3 regions of the Streptomyces sp. NPDC002328 genome follow, and region 3 is predicted to be linked to each of the others. Evidence: riboswitches for the same ligand, from Rfam matches in the RefSeq annotation. Region 3 holds a riboswitch; each other region holds the start of a gene.
The links. Region 3 has a riboswitch for S-adenosylmethionine ahead of ACFYX4_RS21700 (putative leader peptide). Riboswitches for the same ligand answer to the same signal wherever they lie in the genome.
Positions count from the first base shown of each region.

Region 1: it holds a riboswitch for S-adenosylmethionine, as region 3 does, so the genes downstream of both, ACFYX4_RS01900 (aminotransferase class V-fold PLP-dependent enzyme) here and ACFYX4_RS21700 (putative leader peptide) in region 3, are expected to answer to the same signal.
Region 2: it holds a riboswitch for S-adenosylmethionine, as region 3 does, so the genes downstream of both, thrC (threonine synthase) here and ACFYX4_RS21700 (putative leader peptide) in region 3, are expected to answer to the same signal.

Region 1 covers NZ_JBIARQ010000001.1:413,991-419,790, forward strand. The annotation lists gene ACFYX4_RS01890 (rhomboid family intramembrane serine protease) at 51-785, shown strand; gene ACFYX4_RS01895 (Lrp/AsnC ligand binding domain-containing protein) at 782-1,063, shown strand; gene ACFYX4_RS01900 (aminotransferase class V-fold PLP-dependent enzyme) at 1,228-2,604, opposite strand; SAM riboswitch class IV at 2,733-2,849, opposite strand; gene trpD (anthranilate phosphoribosyltransferase) at 2,939-4,003, opposite strand; gene ACFYX4_RS01910 (cytochrome bc complex cytochrome b subunit) at 4,144-5,766, opposite strand; gene ACFYX4_RS01915 (Rieske 2Fe-2S domain-containing protein) at 5,763-5,800, opposite strand, start outside.
Region 2 covers NZ_JBIARQ010000003.1:451,306-457,105, forward strand. The annotation lists gene groL (chaperonin GroEL) at 1-659, opposite strand, end outside; gene ACFYX4_RS11745 (cold-shock protein) at 1,002-1,208, opposite strand; gene ACFYX4_RS11750 (MoaD/ThiS family protein) at 1,661-1,936, opposite strand; gene thrC (threonine synthase) at 2,024-3,310, opposite strand; SAM riboswitch class I at 3,329-3,475, opposite strand; gene ACFYX4_RS11760 (glucosyl-3-phosphoglycerate synthase) at 3,654-4,598, shown strand; gene ACFYX4_RS11765 (trehalose-6-phosphate synthase) at 4,684-5,800, shown strand, end outside.
Region 3 covers NZ_JBIARQ010000008.1:142,798-148,597, reverse strand. The annotation lists gene ACFYX4_RS21720 (ABC transporter substrate-binding protein) at 1-155, shown strand, start outside; gene ACFYX4_RS21715 (ABC transporter permease) at 152-913, shown strand; gene ACFYX4_RS21710 (ABC transporter ATP-binding protein) at 910-1,671, shown strand; gene ACFYX4_RS21705 (phosphotransferase enzyme family protein) at 1,668-2,744, shown strand; SAM riboswitch class IV at 2,796-2,909, shown strand; gene ACFYX4_RS21700 (putative leader peptide) at 2,942-3,058, shown strand; gene ACFYX4_RS21695 (ABC transporter substrate-binding protein) at 3,452-4,999, shown strand; gene ACFYX4_RS21690 (ABC transporter permease) at 5,003-5,800, shown strand, end outside.

The DNA.
Region 1 (5,800 bases), on a different contig from region 3:
CGGCGAGGCGAGAGGGGGGAGTCCGTCCCGTTACGTCATGCTCTGTGTCCATGATCAGCGACTGGAACGGGGCCCTGGACCGAGCGATCCGGCACCCCTCCGCGCCGGTGACGTACGGACTGATCGCCCTGTGCTGTCTGCTCTTCGCGATCGGCCCGGCCTCCGGCCTCCATCCCGCGTACGGCGCCGGCGAGGAGCTGGAGGCCGCGCAACGGGCCTACTTCCGCCGCTGGGGCGTGATCCCCGCCGACCTGTTCGACGGCTCCCCCCGCGCGCTCCTCACCCCGGCCACGGCGCTGTTCGTCCACGGCACCTGGGTGCACCTGCTGGGCAACATGCTCTTCCTCTACGTCTTCGGGGCCATGGCCGAGCACCGGATGGGCCGCGTCCAGTTCACGCTCTTCTACCTGTGCTGCGGCTGCCTGGCCCTCGCGGGCTACGCCGCCGCCAACGCCGGCTCCGAGCAGCCCCTGGTGGGGGCGTCCGGGGCGATCTCGGCGGTCCTCGGCGGGTTCCTCTACCTGTTTCCCAGAGCGCGGGTGACCAGTCTCCTGCCGTTCCTCTTCTTCCTGCCGCTGCGTTTCCCGGCCTGGGTGGTGCTGCCGTTCTGGGCGGCGCTGCAATGGCTGGCGGCGGGGCGGGCCGGGCAGGGGCCGGGCGTGGCCTACCTCGCGCATCTGATGGGGTTCGGCCTGGGCTTCGGCTACGCGTGGGCCCGGTTCAACGGGCCGACTACAGTGAAGGCCGCCCCAGCTCCGGCCCCCGAGGGAGAGAACCAGCCGTGATCACCGCGATCGTCCTCATCAAGACCAGCGTGGACCGGATCCCCGAGATCGCGGAGTCGATCGCTTCGCTGGAGTCCGTGAGCGAGGTGTTCTCCGTGACCGGGACGTACGACCTGATCGCCATGGTGCGGGTGCGGCAGCACGAGGACCTCGCCGAGGTGATCCCCGGGCGGATCAGCAAGATCCCCGGTGTTCTGGGGACGGACACTCACGTCGCTTTCCGTACGTACTCGCAGCATGACCTCGAGGCGGCTTTTGCGATCGGGCTGGACTCCTGAGGTGGTCGCCTAGGCGTCTGCGGGGCGCGGGTGCTTCGTGCGTCTGCGGGTTCGCGGTGGCTTGTCGCGCCCACGCGGCGGAGCCGCATATCGACACAGCCCCGCGCCCCTGGGGGTGCCCCCGAGGGCGCTCGGACAGCGAGGTCGCCGGCGGGCGAAATCGCTCACACCGCCGGGACGCAGCGGCCGTCTTCCGTCCTGTACTGCCACTTCGCGCCCTGGGTCACCAGTTCCTTCACCGCGCCCACGAAACGGTCCACGTGCTCGTCGGGGGTGCCCGCGCCGAAGCTCACGCGGATGGCGTTGAGGGACTTCTCGCCGGGGGCCGCCTCGGGGGCGCCGCACTCGCCCTGCGTCTCGGGGGCGCTGCCCAGCAGGGTGCGGACCAGGGGGTGGGCGCAGAAGAGGCCGTCGCGGACGCCGATGCCGTACTCGGCGGAGAGGGCGGCGGCGAAGTGGGAGCTGTTCCAGCCCTCGACGACGAAGGAGATGACGCCGACCCGCGGGGCGTCGTCGCCGAAGAGGGAGAGGATCCGGACCTCCGGGACGTCGGCCAGGCCCGTCCGCACCTTGTCGATCAGGTGGCGCTCGCGGGCGACCAGCGCGTCGAAGCCGGCCTCGGTGAGGGCCTTGCAGGCCGACGCGATGGAGTAGGCGCCGATGACGTTCGGGGAGCCGGCCTCGTGGCGGGCGGCGCCCTCGTGCCACTCCACGTCCACTCCCCCGTCCTCGCGCCGGGTGACCTTGCGGCTCGCGCCGCCGCCCGCGAGGTACGGCTCGGCCGCGCGCAGCCAGTCGGCGCGGCCGGCGAGGACGCCGGTGCCGAACGGGGCGTACAGCTTGTGGCCGGAGAAGGCGATCCAGTCGACGTCCAGGTCACGGACGGAGACCGGGTGGTGGGGGGCCAGCTGGGCGGCGTCGAGGACGATGCGGGCGCCGTGCGCGTGGGCCGCGGCGGCCAGCTCGCGCACGGGCCACAGCTCGCCGGTGACGTTGGAGGCGCCGGTGACGCAGACCAGGGCGGGGCCGTGGCCCCCCTCGGTCGACACCGTGCGGGCGGCGAGGGCGCGCTCCAGGGTCTCGACGGCCTGGCCGGGGGTGCGCGGGGCGTCGAGGTAGGTGACGCGGGCGTCCTTCCAGGGCAGCAGGCTGGCGTGGTGCTCGGTCTCGAAGACGAAGACCTGGCAGTCGGCGGGCAGCGCGGCGGCGAGGAGGTTCAGGGAGTCGGTGGTGGAGCGGGTGAAGACCAGCTGGTCGTCGGCGCGGCAGTCGAGGAACTCGGCGACCGTCCGGCGGGCGTTCTCGAACAGGTCGGTGGAGAGCTGGGAGAGGTAGCCGGCGCCGCGGTGGACGCTGCCGTAGTACGGGGCGTAGGCCGCCACGTCGTCCCAGACGCGCTGGAGGGCGGGGGCGCTGGCCGCGTAGTCGAGCGCCGCGTAGGTGACTTCGCCGCCCGTGACGAGCGGGACGGTGACATCCCGGCCCAGAACGGGCAGCGGGGAACAAACCGACGGGGCGAGGGCGGTGGTGGAGACGGACATGGCGGAACTCCCGTGAGACAGAAGGGAAAAGAGTGAGAGAGGGTGTGCGGAGGCGGGGCTCGGCGCCCTAACGCATTCGCTTGCTCACGGGAGACTCCTCGACGACCAGGATCCCTGGTTGCGAGAGGGATCCGCGCTTGCCGCGCACCTTGCTGTGCACGGCCTGGTCTTCACCCGGGGCACCCCGCCACGGACGGAGGGTTGCCGGACAGTCGGCCGGGGCCTCATGACTGTCACTCATGACCTGGACAGGAACGTACGTGATGCGTTCGCGGTCCCGCAACTCCTGTCCGGATCGCGGGACCGCGCCCCATCCCCCCTCTGGAGAGGGGTCTTACGCGTTGCTCGCCGCCACCCAGCGCTCCAGCGCCTGCTTGGCCGCGCCGGAGTCGACGGACCGGGCCGCCTTCTCCATGCCGGCCCGGATCTGCTCGGTCAGCGGGGCGTCCGTCGGGTCCAGCGCCACCAGCGCCGCCGCGGAGTTCAGCAGCACGGCGTCCCGGACGGGGCCCGTCTCGCCCTCCAGCAGCCGGCGCGCGACCTCCGCGTTGTACGAGGGGTCCGCGCCGCGCAGCGCCTCCACGGGGACCAGCTCGATGCCCACGTCCCGCGGGTCGAATGTCTCCTCGGTGACCTTGCCGTCGCGGACGACCCAGACCCGTGAAGTCGACGTCGTCGTCAGCTCGTCGAAGCCGTCGTCGCCGCGGAACACCAGGGAGGAGTTGCCGCGTTCGGCGAAGACGCCGGCGATGAGCGGGGCCATCCGCGGATCGGCGACGCCCACCGCCTGGGCCTTCACCTTCGCCGGGTTGGTCAGCGGACCCAGCGCGTTGAAGGTGGTGCGGATGCCCAACTGGCCGCGGGCCGCGGCGACATGACGCAGCGCCGGATGGAACTTGATGGCGAAGCAGAAGGTGATGCCGGCCTCCTCGGCCACCTCGGCCACCCGCTTCGGGGTCAGTTCCAGATTGACGCCGAGCTTCTCCAGGACGTCCGAGGCGCCGGACGCGGAGGACGCGGCCCGGTTGCCGTGCTTGACGACCTTCGCGCCCGTGCCGGCGATGACGATCGACGACATGGTGGAGATGTTCACCGTCTTCGCGCCGTCGCCACCGGTGCCGACGATGTCGACGGTCCGGCCGGGCACCTCGATCACGTTCGCGTGCCGGTACATCGTGCGCACCAGACCGGTGATCTCCTCGACGGTCTCGCCCTTGGCGCGCAGCGCCACCGCGAACCCGGCGATCTGCGCGTCGGTGGCCTCGCCGCGCATGATCAGGTCCATCGCCCAGGCGGTGTCGTCCGCGGTGAGGTCGCGGCCCTCCAGTAGGCCGTTCAGCAGTCCGGGCCAGGAGCGGCCCGCCGCGGTGTCGCCTCCAGCGGGGTGCACAGCGCTCATATGGCCGCTCCTGGGTGTCGTACGAGAGGGGAACTCCCGTAAGAGAGTTGTGATCCCACCCTATCCAGCCGGACGGCACGCCGAAGGGCCCCGTCCGAACACCGGACGGGGCCCTTCAGTGTGGTGTGGCGACGCAGTGATCAGTGGTGGCCGTGGCCGCTCGTGATCTCCCGGTACTCCTCGACGGTCGGCTTGGCGATCTGGTTCTCCTCGCCGTAGTACGCCTTGCTGAGCTTGGCGCGGACCTTCTCGGAACGCTTCACCTTGCGCTCGACGCCGTTCTCGTCGACCGTGGGGCCGATCTCGGCGGGCTGGTACTGCTCGTGCGCGGTGAGCGTGTACAGGGCCTCCTGGCTGAGCGGCTCGTGCACCTCGATGAACTCACCGTGCGGCAGGCGCTTGATGGTGCCGGTCTCCCGACCGTGCAGCACCTTGTCCTTGTCGCGGCGCTGAAGGCCGAGGCAGATCCGCTTGGTGACCACGAAGGCGAGCACCGGTCCGGCGAAGAAGCCGATCCGGACGAACCAGGTGACCGCGTTGATCGACAGGTGGAAGTGGGTGGCGACGATGTCGTTGCCACCGCCGATCAGCATGATCATGTAGCCGGTGATCCAGGCGACGCCGAAGGCCGTACGGGTCGGGGCGTTGCGCGGACGGTCCAGGATGTGGTGCTCGCGCTTGTCGCCGGTGATCCAGGACTCGATGAACGGGTAGAGCGCGATCACGCCGAGGAACAGACCGAAGAGCACCAGCGGGACGAACACGCCCAGGACGAGCGTGTGACCCCAGAAGTTGATCTCCCAGCCCGGCATGGCGCGGATCAGACCCTCGGCGAAGCCCATGTACCAGTCGGGCTGGGCGCCGGTGGACACCTGGTCCGGACGGTAGGGGCCGAGCACCCAGATCGGGTTGATGGACGCGATACCGGCGATGGCCGCGATGGCGCCGAAGACCAGGAAGAAGAAGCCTCCGGCCTTGGCCATGTAGACCGGCAGCAGCGGCATGCCGACGACGTTCTTGTTGGTGCGGCCGGGGCCCGCGAACTGCGTGTGCTTGTGGTAGAAGACCAGGATCAGGTGGCCGACCACGAGCCCGAGCATGATGCCCGGCAGCAGCAGAATGTGGATCGAGTAGAACCGCGCGACGAAGTCGCCGCCCGGGAACTCCCCGCCGAACAGGAACATCGAGATGTACGTGCCGACGATCGGCACGGACAGGATCGCGCCCTGCGTGAAGCGGACACCGGTGCCGGAGAGCAGGTCGTCCGGGAGCGAGTAGCCGGTGAAACCGGTGAACATGCCCAGGACGAACAGCAGGAAGCCGAACAGCCAGTTGATCTCACGCGGCTTGCGGAACGCGCCGGTGAAGAAGACGCGCATCATGTGCACGAACATGCCGGCGAGGAAGATGACCGCGGCCCAGTGGTGGATCTGCCGGATCAGCAGACCACCGCGCACATCGAAGGAGATGTGCATGGTCGAGTTGAAGGCCTCGGACATCAGCTGTCCCTGGAGCGGGACGTAGGAGCCGTGGTACTCCACCTCGTTCATCGACGGGTGGAAGAACAGCGTCAGATACACACCCGTGAGGATGATGATGATGAAGCTGTAGAGGCAGATCTCACCCAGCATGAAGGACCAGTGGTCCGGGAAGATCTTGCGCATGTTGGCCTTGGCCAGGGAGTAGATCCCCAGCCGGCCGTCGGCCCAGTCGGCGACCCGCTCACCTGCGGGCGCCTTGCGGCGGTCGTCCTTGTTGCTCATCCGCGCTCCCAGAATGCAGGACCGACGGGCTCTG
Region 2 (5,800 bases), on a different contig from region 3:
ATCAGGATGTACGGGTCGTCGAGGACGGCCTCCATACGCTCCATGTCGGTGGCGAAGTACGCCGAGATGTAGCCCTTGTCGAAGCGCATGCCCTCGGTGAGCTCCAGCTCCAGACCGAAGGTCTGGGACTCCTCGACCGTGATGACGCCTTCCTTGCCGACCTTGTCCATGGCCTCGGCGATGAGCTCGCCGATCTGGGTGTCGGCGGCGGAGATGGAGGCCGTGGAGGCGATCTGCTCCTTGGTCTCGACATCCTTCGCCTGCTCGAGCAGCGCACCGGAGACGGCCTCGACGGCCTTCTCGATGCCGCGCTTGAGGGCCATCGGGTTGGCGCCGGCGGCTACGTTGCGCAGGCCCTCCTTGACCAGGGCCTGGGCGAGAACGGTGGCGGTGGTCGTACCGTCGCCGGCGACGTCGTCCGTCTTCTTGGCGACTTCCTTGACCAGCTCGGCGCCGATCTTCTCGTACGGGTCCTCGAGCTCGATCTCCTTGGCGATGGAGACACCATCGTTGGTGATCGTGGGGGCGCCCCACTTCTTCTCGAGGACGACGTTGCGGCCCTTGGGGCCGAGCGTCACCTTCACGGCGTCCGCGAGCTGGTTCATGCCGCGCTCGAGGCCGCGCCGCGCCTCCTCGTCGAACGCGATGATCTTGGCCATGTGAAGTGGTCCCTCCAGGACTGGGGGTGATTCCTTCGGACCGCGCCCGCGCCCGCGACGGACGGCTCGCCGGCCTCGTGGTTCCTTCCCACCCGGCCTGCGGGCCTCACCGACCCGGTCCTTCGTTGTCACTCTCACCTTCAGAGTGCTAACGCCAATGATTAGCACTCTGCCTAGGCGAGTGCAAGCGACTCGAAGGGATCCGCAGGTGATCACCGGTGCGCGTCGCGCGCGGACGATCACCGGGCGCGCCGTGCCGCGGGCAGGCCGAAGGGCTCGCACCCCGGGAGGTGCGAGCCCTTCGAAGATGTGCAGAAGAACGTCGCTCAGTCGGCGCGTGCCTCAGCCGGCCGCGAGCCGGACCATGTCCGCCTGCGGCCCCTTCTGGCCCTGCGAGATCTCGAAATCGACCCGCTGACCCTCTTCCAGGGTGCGGTATCCGTCCATCTGGATCGCGCTGTAGTGGACGAAAACATCCGCACCACCGTCGACCGCGATGAAGCCGTACCCCTTCTCCGCGTTGAACCACTTGACGGTGCCCTGAGCCATGCCTAACTCCCCTATTACTGGCCCTTGCACAGATCCACACTTCGCGGATCCGGGTCAGACCTCACCCCCCAGTTGGTTGGGGGCGTGCGCCGGAACGCGTCGACCGCGGCTGAATGTATCTGTCCAACTGCCGTCTGCAACAGGTCAATCGGACGAGAATTCTGGACGCACACGGCCCGGAATGTAATGAGAATTCGCCCGAATCCGGGGCAAATCGGGCCCCGCAAACGTTACAAAAGCCGCAAAAGTGGCGCACACTTTGGCTACTTCTTGTCGGGCGTAAGGCAGAAATCAAAGGCTCCGGATCAACGGATCAGGGTCCGGTTCCCCAACTGTACCGCGCTCAACCACACTGAATTGCCCCCTCCGCTTCTCTTGCGGAGGGGGCAATTCGATGAACTCACGGTAATCACTGTTACCGACGGTTACTACCGGCGGGTACTGACCGTCGGTCAGCCGCCCGCGACAGCCGGAATGATGGACACTCCGGCACCGTCCGGAGTGGCCGTCTCAAGACCCTGTTCGAAGCGGACGTCGTCGTCGTTGACATACACGTTGACGAACCGGCGCAGCTTGCCCTGATCATCGAGAACGCGGGCCGCGATGCCCGTGTGGTTCTTCTCCAGATCGGCGATGACCTCCCCGAGGGTCCCCCCTTCGGCGGAGACCTCGGCCGCGCCACCCGTGTAGGTGCGGAGGATGGTGGGGATGCGGACGTTGACGCTCACGGTGAAACCTCCAGTAGGGCAGCCCACCAAGGGGCGCGGGGAACTGCGCGACCAGCCACCATCGGCCCCGCAGACGAACAACGACTCTTAGGCGAGACCAGCTTCGCGGAACGAGTCCAGGCTGGGACGGATCGTCGCGGTGAGCCCCGTCCCGGCCACCGCGTCCAACGTCTTGAGACCGTCCCCGGTGTTGAGGACGACAGTCGTCAGCGTCGGGTCCAGCACCCCGTTCTCGATCAGCTTGCGCGTGACGCCCACGGTCACCCCACCGGCGGTCTCCGCGAAGATCCCCTCGGTCCGCGCGAGCAGCTTGATCGCGTCCACGACCTGCTCGTCGTTCACGTCCTCCACCGCGCCGCCGGTGCGCCGCGCGATGTCGAGCACGTACGGACCGTCCGCCGGGTTGCCGATCGCCAGCGACTTGGCGATGGTGTTCGGCTTCTGCGGCCGGACGACGTCGTGGCCGGCCTTGTAGGCGACGGACACCGGCGAGCACCCCTCGGCCTGCGCGCCGAAGATCTTGTACGGCTTGTCCTCGACGAGCCCGAGCTTGATCAGCTCCTGGAGCCCCTTGTCGATCTTCGTGAGCTGCGACCCGGAGGCGATGGGCACCACCAGCTGGTCGGGAAGCCGCCAGCCGAGCTGCTCGCAGATCTCGTACGCCAGCGTCTTGGAGCCCTCGGCGTAGTACGGCCGCAGGTTGACGTTGACGAAGCCCCAGCCCTCGCCCGCCGGGTCGCCGATCAGCTCGGAGCAGAAGCGGTTCACGTCGTCGTAGTTGCCCTCGATGCCGACGAGTTCGCCGCCGTAGACCGCCGCCATGACGACCTTGCCCTGCTCCAGGTCGTGCGGGATGAACACGCAGGAGCGGAAGCCGGCGCGGGCCGCGGCGGCGCCCACCGCGCCGGCGAGGTTGCCGGTGGAGGAGCAGGACAGGGTGGTGAAGCCGAAGGCGCGGGCGGCCTCCAGGGCCTGGGCGACGACCCGGTCCTTGAAGGAGTGGGTCGGGTTGCCGGAGTCGTCCTTGACGAAGAGCTTGCCGGGCTCGACGCCGAGCTCACGCGCGAGGTTGTCGGCCTGGACGAGCTTGGTCCAGCCGGGGTTGATGTTCGGCTTGTCCGCGACGTCCGCCGGGACGGGCAGGAGCGGGGCGTAGCGCCAGATGTTCGCGGGGCCCGCTTCGATGCGCTTGCGGAGCTCTTCGGTGTCGTAGGCCGAGAAGTCGTAGGCGATCTCCAGCGGGCCGAAACACTCCTCGCACGCGAAGACCGGACCGAGGGGGACGCGGTGACCGCATTCGCGGCAGCTCAGCGCGGCGGCGGGGCCGAGGTCCACGGTGGATTCGGTGGTGCTTGCAACAGTCTGCGCAGCCATGTGAGGCGAGGCCCTTTCTCCTCATCTTCCTCACGACGCATCTCGCCGTGAGACGGATTTGGCACCTTCCCGAGCCGGGAGCCTCGCCACTTCGACGTGTCGAGACCGGCTGGAGGGTTGCCGGGGCTTCATCGGGCCGTGTCCCTCTGCCCCTCTGGATGAGCGGTATGTGGTTGTTGAGCGCTGAACGCCGGATGACCCCGGACATGCGATGGTCATCCGCGTTGTTCAAGACTGTAACCGACGGCCAGGACAGTTGAGATAGTCGTCCGAACCGCGAGACGGATCACACGGTGACGCCGTGTGCACCTGGTGTGATCACGACAGTGAGGAGCCGCAGACCGTGCTGGAAGAAGTCGAGCGCTGGCTGGCCACCCGCTCCTGGTCGGTGACCGATCGCCCGCTGCACAGGATCATGGCCGCCAAGCGCGCCACGGGCCAGTCGGTGTCCGTGGTGCTGCCCGCGCTGAACGAGGAGGAGACGGTAGGCGACATCGTCGCGATCATCCGTCACGACCTCATGCAACAGGTCCCGCTCGTCGACGAGATCGTCGTCGTCGACTCGGGCTCCACCGACCGCACCTCGCAGGTGGCCGCGGCGGCGGGCGCGCGCGTCGTGCACCGGGACGCGATCCTGCCCCGCATCCCGGCGGTGCCCGGCAAGGGCGAGGTGCTGTGGCGCTCGCTCCTGGTCACCACCGGGGACGTCGTCTGCTTCGTCGACGCCGATCTGCGGGAGTTCTCCTCCGACTTCGTGTCGGGGATCGTCGGCCCGCTGCTCACCGATCCCGGCGTGGACCTGGTCAAGGCGATGTACGACCGTCCGCTGGGCGGCGCCGCGGGACAGGGCGGCCGGGTGACGGAGCTGATGGCACGGCCGCTGCTGAACCTGCACTGGCCGCAGCTGGCGGGCTTCGTGCAGCCGCTGGGCGGGGAGTACGCGGCCCGCCGCGGTCTGCTGGAGCAGCTGCCGTTCCCGGTCGGGTACGGCGTGGAGCTGGGGATGCTGGTCGACGCGCTGCACCTGGTGGGCCTGGACGCCCTCGCGCAGGTCGACGTGGGCGTGCGCAAGCACCGGCACCAGGACGGGCAGGCGCTGGGCCGGATGGCGGCGGCGATCTACCGCACGGCGCAGTTGCGGCTGGCGCGCGGGCACCTCGTGCGCCCCGCGCTCACCCAGTTCGAGCGGGGAGCGGACGGTTTCGAGCCGCGCACCCACTCGGTGGACACGGAGGAGAGGCCGCCGATGGCGGACATCGCGGAGTACGCGGCGCGCCGGGTGGCGTGACCGCTCGGTGAGCAGGATGTATACGGGCGTTCGCTGAGTGCTTCCGTACGTTTGAGCGTTTCCCGTGCGGGCTAGGTTGAGGCGTATGGCTTCCACGGGTTCCACTGCTTCCGAGCGTGACGCGGCTGCTCAGGTGCTGGTCGCGTCCAACCGCGGCCCGGTGTCCTACTCGGTGGGCGAGGACGGCTCGCTGACGACGAAACGCGGCGGCGGGGGCCTGGTCTCGGGGCTGTCGGCGATCGGCTCGGACGCGGACGCCCTCTGGGTCTGCTCGGCGCTCTCCGACGACGACCGCGAGGCCGTACGGCGCGGGGTGGGCGAGGACGGGGTGCGGATGCTCGACATCCCCGCGGACGTGCACGCCGACGCGTACAACGGCGTCGCCAACTCCGTGCTGTGGTTCGTCCACCACCTGCTTTACCAGACCCCGCTGGAGCCGGTGTTCGACGCGGAGTTCCGGCGTCAGTGGGCGTCGTACGAGACGTACAACCGCGCCTTCGCGGAGGCGCTGGCCGAGGAGGCGGCGCAGGGCGCGGCCGTCCTCGTGCAGGACTACCACCTCTGCCTGGTCCCGGGGATGCTCCGCGAGCTGCGCCCCGACCTGCGCATCGGCCACTTCTCGCACACGCCGTGGGCGCCGGTGGACTACTTCCGCCTGCTGCCCTCCGACGTCCGGGAGCAGTTGCTGCGGGGCATGCTCGGCGCGGACCGGCTGGGCTTCCTCACCCGCCGCTGGGCGGACGCGTTCACCGCGTGCTGCGACGAGTTCGCCGGCGGGCTGGGCGGGACGGAGATCGGCGTGCACGGGCTCGGCGCGGACGCCGACTTCCTGCGCGCCCGCTCCCACGAGCCGGACGTCGAGGAGCGCATCACGGCGCTGCGCGAGGAGATCGGCGCGGCGCCCGACGGCGGCGCGCGCCGGACGATCGTCCGCGTGGACCGCACCGAGCTGTCGAAGAACATCGTCCGCGGGCTGCTGGCCTACCGGCAGCTCCTCGACGACCAGCCGGAGTGGCGCGAACGCGTCGTCCACGTCGCCTTCGCCTACCCCTCCCGCCAGGACCTCGCCGTGTACCGCGACTACACCGCCGAGGTGCAGCGGGTCGCGGGGGAGATCAACGAGCGGTACGGCACGCCCGGCTGGACCCCGGTCGTCCTGCACGTCAAGGACGACTTCGCCCGCTCCCTGGCCGCCTACCGGC
Region 3 (5,800 bases):
GGACGATCGGCGTCCAGAGCGCCGAGCGCTGGCAGGCGTTCGCGGACTTCGAGTACAAGGCCGGACTGCTCGTCGACGCGAACAGCAAGAAGCTCACGAAGGCCCCCGACGCCTCCGAGTTCTTCACCAACGACTACCTCCCGGCCGCCAAGTGAGGTCGCTGTTCCGTTCGTTGTGGCCGCCGCTGCTGGTGCTGGCCGTCGTGGTCGGCGGCTGGCAGCTGTATGTGAGTGCCGCCGGGGTCGACCCGACGACGCTGCCGTCGCCCGCCCGGGTGATCGAGCAGGGCTGGGTGAACCGCGCGGAGCTGTGGGCGCAGACCCTGCCCACCCTCCAGGAGACCCTGCTCGGCTTCGCGCTGTCCTTCGCGGCGGCCTGGCTGGTCGCCGTCCTGCTGGACTTCTCCTCGGCGGCCCGTCGGGGCCTGTACCCGCTGCTCGTCGCCTCGCAGACCATCCCGATCGTGGCCGTGGCGCCGCTGCTCATCATCTGGTTCGGCTTCGGGCTGCTGCCCAAGATGCTGGTGGTGACGCTGACGACGTTCTTCCCGCTGGCCGCCAACCTGGCCGCCGGGTTCGCCGCCACCGACCGCGAGGCGATGCGGCTGCTGCGGTCGCTGGGCGCCGGCCGGTGGCGGACGTTCCGCCTGGTGCGGGTGCCGAGCGCGATGCCGTACTTCTTCGCCGGGCTGCGGGTCAGCATCACGTACGCCGTGGTGGGCGCCGTCTTCGCCGAGTACGCGGGCGCCGAGGCGGGGTTGGGGATCTACATGCAGGCGCAGAAGAGCGCGTTCCGCACGGACCTGGTGTTCGCGGCGGTGGGTGTGACGGCGGCGCTGAGCGTGGCGCTGTTCGGAGCCACGTATCTGTTGCAGCGACTGGTGCTGCCGTGGGAGCGGAAGGTGGGGAAGTGAGCAGCCTGCGGATCGAGGGCGTGGGCAAGTCCTTCGGTGAGCTGGAGGTCCTGCGGGACCTCGAACTCCGGGTGGAGCCGGGCGAGTTCGCGGCGGTGATCGGCCCGAGCGGCTCCGGCAAGAGCACCCTGTTCAACCTGGTCTCCGGTCTCGACCGGCCCACGTCGGGGCAGGTGGTCGTGGAGGGCGAGCCGGCCTCGGTGGAGTCCGACAAGGTCGCCTACATGCCGCAGAAGGACCTGCTGTTCCCGTGGCGGACCGTGCTGGACAACACGGCGCTGGGGCTGGAGGCCCAGGGCGTGAAGAAGAAGCAGGCACGGGCGCGGGCCGACGCGCTCTTCGCCGACTTCGGGCTCGACGGCTTCCAGAAGGCGTACCCCTCCCAGCTCAGCGGGGGGATGCGGCAGCGGGCCGCGCTGTTGCGCACCGTCGTGCTGGAGCGTCCGGTGCTCCTGCTGGACGAGCCGTTCGGCGCGCTGGACTCGCTGACCCGGACCGAGATGCAGCTGTGGCTGGCCGGGATGTGGCAGCGGCACCGCTGGACGGTCGTCCTGGTCACCCATGACATACGTGAGGCGGTGCTGCTCGCGGACACCGTGCACGTCCTGTCGCCGCGGCCCGCCACGGTGGTCGAGCGCATCGAGACGCCGCTCCCCCGCCCGCGCGGAGTGGAGGACCTCACGGCGCCCGAGTTCGCGGCGGCCGAGCGCCGGGTCCTGGAGGCTCTGCGCGGCACAACGGCGGTGGGCACGGCGTGAGTTCACTTCTGGCCCACGGCCTGGGCACCGAACCGGTCGAGCCGGACTGGGCGCCGCTCACCGACACGGAGGTGACGGACGTCGTCGGGCCGGCCCGGGTGGTGTGGCGCAGCCCGCGCCCGCTGTCGGCGGCGGCCCTCGTGGAACAGGACGGGCGGCGCCTGTTCGTGAAACGTCACCACCACTCCGTACGGACCCTGCCGGGGCTGGCGGAGGAGCACGCGTTCCTGCGTCACCTGCGGCTGCGCGGGGCGCCGGTGGTGGAGGTGCTGGACGCGGTGGCGCGCGACGCGTGGACGTACGAAGTCCACTCGGTCGGCGCGGGGACGGACCTGTACCGGGACGCGCTGTCCTGGTCGCCGTTCCGTTCCGCAGGTCACGCGCGGGCGGCGGGCGAGGCGCTGGCCCGAACGCACCTGGCGGCGCGGGGGTTCGACGCGCCACGCCGCCAAGTGCAGCCGCTCGTCGCCTCGTTCACCGTCTTCGCCTCGCACGACCCGCGGGCAGAGCTGGAGCGGTACGTCACGGAGCGTCCGGCGTTGGCGGAGGCGTTGCGGGACTTCTCCTGGCGTGCGGACACCGAGCGCGTACTGCTCCCCCTGCACGAGCGGCTGGCTCCCCACCTCGCCGCTCTCGAACCCCTGTGGACCCACAACGACTGGCACGCCTCGAACCTCTTGTGGGGTGCCGACGGCCGGGTCTCCACCGTCCTGGACTTCGGCATGAGCGATCGCACGACCGCCGTGCACGACCTCGCCACGGCGATCGAGCGCAACGCCGTGCAGTGGCTGCGGCCCGGCCGTCCGGTGCGCGAGCAGGACGCCGCGGCACTCCTCGACGGCTACCGGTCCGTACGACCGCTCAGCGCCGCGGAGTCGGCCGCGCTGCCCGCGCTTCTCCCGTTGGTGCACGCGGAGTTCGCGCTGTCCGAACTCGGCTACTTCCACGGAGTGACCCGTTCGGCGGAGAACACGCGGCTGGCGTACGAGTACTACGTCGGCCACGCCGAATGGTTCACGGGCGCGAACGGCCGCCGTCTCCTCGACCGGATCACGGGGTCCGTGCGCGGCTGACGACGGTGGCGGCATTGACGTACGCCGAATCGGCTCCCTAACATCACGAATGGCATTGAGTGTCAGCGTCAAGCCCTGGCTCGCTGACCGGCAACCCTCCCGCGCGGTGGGGTGCTCCAGGTGAAAGCCCGGCGGGGTCAGCGACGACTCCCGCAAGCGCGTGGCCCCGTGACGGGGCCGGAGAGAGGGGGATCGGCATGAGGCACTGCGGTGACCCGGCTGCCTCCTTCGCCGATGCCACGCCGTTCTCCCGGCTCTCGCGCCGACGCCACATCGATCTGAAGCGCTCGACCAGCTGCCTCTGTCGGGCCTGACGAGCCGGGCGGGCGTCGGCTGACGTCCGCTCGCCGGCCCAGGCCGGCGCCCCTTCGCCGGCTTCGGCTGACGTCCCTTCGTCGGCCCCGGCTCCTTTGCGTCTTTCCCCTCGCCACCGCTCTCGGTGTCGTCCCCTGACCCCCGTCTGTGCAGCGCTCCCCCGCGTCCGGCGTCGAGCCGGCCGGGGTCGCACGCCCATGCGCGGTGGTGCCTCGCGCGGCACCGTGCCTGGTGACACGAGTAGGAGAAGCCCCTCCGTGACAACGTTTTCGGCTTTCAGACTCTCCCGACCGGCGTTCCGACCCGACCGACCGGCTTTCAGGCCCTCCCGACCGGCTTCGGGGCTTTCCCGACGGGCCCCCCTTGCCGCCCTCCTCGCCACCGGTGTCCTCCTGACCGCCTGCGGGTCGGGCGGTGACGGCTCCGGCGGCGGCAGCGGCCGGCCGCAGTCCGGCGGCACCCTGACCTTCGCGGTGGGCTCCGACGCCGGCTGCGTGGATCCGCAGCAGGTCGGCAGCAACGACAGCATCTACTCGGTGCGCCAGATCGTGGACTCCCTGACCGACCAGGACCCCACCACCGGGAAGATCGTGCCGTGGCTGGCCAAGAGCTGGGACGTCGACGCCGACGCGACGACGTTCACCTTCCATCTGCGACCGGGGGTGACCTTCAGCGACGGTTCCCCGCTGACCGCGCAGGTGGTCAAGGACAACTTCGACGCGGTGCCGAAGCTCGGCGCCCTGGGGACCCTCGCGCAGGGCTATCTGAGCGGCGTCAAGAGCACCACCGTGGTCGACCCGCTGACCGTCGAGGTGGCCTTCGAGGAACCCAACGCCCAGTTCCTTCAGGCGACTTCGACGCACTCGCTGGGCATCGAGTCGTCGGCGAGCGTGAAGAGGTCGCCGCAGCAGAAGTGCAGTGACGGCGTGATCGGGTCCGGGCCGTTCGTGCTGAAGCAGTATGCGCAGAACCAGTCGGTCACCCTGGCCAAGCGTACCGGCTACGGCTGGGGCTCCTCGTTGTGGTCCAAGAAGGGCGAGGCCTACCTGGACCGTGTGGTGTTCAAGGTCGTTCCCGAGGCGGGGGTCCGGGCCGGCAGTCTCCAGTCCGGGCAGGTCGACGCCATCAGCAGCGTCGGCAGGGCCAACGAGGCGGCGCTCAAGGGCGGCCAGGTCACCCTTCAGAGCCGGGCCAACCCCGGTGTGGTGTTCGGCCTGGGGCTCAACAACGAGCGGCCCGTCCTGAAGGACACGAAGGTGCGCCAGGCGATCCTGGCCGCCATCGACCGGAAGCAGATCGCCGACACCGTGTTCCCGACCGGCACCCGCCCGGCGACCAGCGTCCTGGCGCACACTACGCCCGACTACACCGACCTCTCCTCCAGCCTCGCCTTCGATGCGGACAAGGCGAAGTCGCTGCTGGACGCCGCCGGTTGGCGGACGGGCGCTGACGGACTCCGCGCCAAGGACGGCAGGAAGCTGAGCCTCACCATCACCTGGTTCCCCAACGCGGCCACCAACCAGCCCGCGTTGGAGCTGGTGCAGCAGCAACTGAAGGCTGTCGGAGTGGACGTGGCGCTCAAGCAGCTCCAGGTCAGCCAGTTCTCCACCACGCTCCAGTCGGGCGGCTTCGACGTGGTGTGGGGGAACGTGACCCGCTCGGACCCGGACATCCTGCGCAGCTCCTTCTCCACCCGGCTGGCCAACTTCTACCACCTTCCGGCCGGTTCACTGGACACGGCTCTGTCCGCACAGGCCGCGACCACGGACACCGCCAAGCGCGGTCGACTGGTGGGCGAGGCGCAGAAGTCGATCGTGCAGAACGCGTACAACGTGCCGGTGGTGGAGCTCCAGACCCAGCTGGGCGTGTCGAAGAAGGTGCACGGTCTCGCCTTCGACTCGGGCAGCCGGATCCAGCTGCACGACACCTGGATCGGCTAGCCCGTGCGCCTCTACGTGATCAAACGGCTGGCGCAGGCGGTCGGGGTGCTGTGGGCGGCCTACACGGTGTCCTTCCTGGTGCTGGACTTCCTGCCGGGTGACCCGGTCACGGCGATGGCCGGGGCCGGGATGGACGCGGGGGAAGTCGATCCGGCGCGAGTCGCCGCACTGCGGCACGAGTACGGCTTCGACAAGCCGGTACTGGCTCAGTACGCCGACTATCTCGGCCGGGCGGTGCGCGGGGACTTCGGCGACGCGGTCTCCACGGGCCGTCCGGTGACCTCCACCCTGGCCGACGCGCTGCCGCAGACGCTCCAGTTGACCGGTGCCGCGCTGCTGCTCGCGGTGGTGTTCGGGGGCGGTCTCGCGGTGGTGGCGACGTACACCGCACAGCGGTGGCTGCGGCAGCTGCTGCTGTCGCTGCCCCCGCTCGGGGTGTCGGTCCCGACGTTCTGGGTGGGGCTGCTGCTCGTCGACGCGTTCTCCTTCCGGCTGCACTGGTTCCCCGCGTTCGGCAACGACGGGCTGCGGGGCCTGGTGCTGCCGGCGCTCACGCTGGCGGTCCCGACCGGCGCGCAGATCGCCCAGGTGCTGGCCAAGAGCCTGCTCACCGCCCTGGACCAGGCCTATGTGGAGACCGCGCGCGCCAAGGGCGCCGGCCGGTGGCGGGTGCATCTGCGGCACGCGCTGCGCAACGCGTCGCTGCCCGCGTTGACGGTCGTCGGGCTGCTGGTCGGCCAGTTGATCGCCGGCTCGGTGGTGGTCGAGACGGTGTTCTCCCGCGACGGCCTCGGCAGGGTG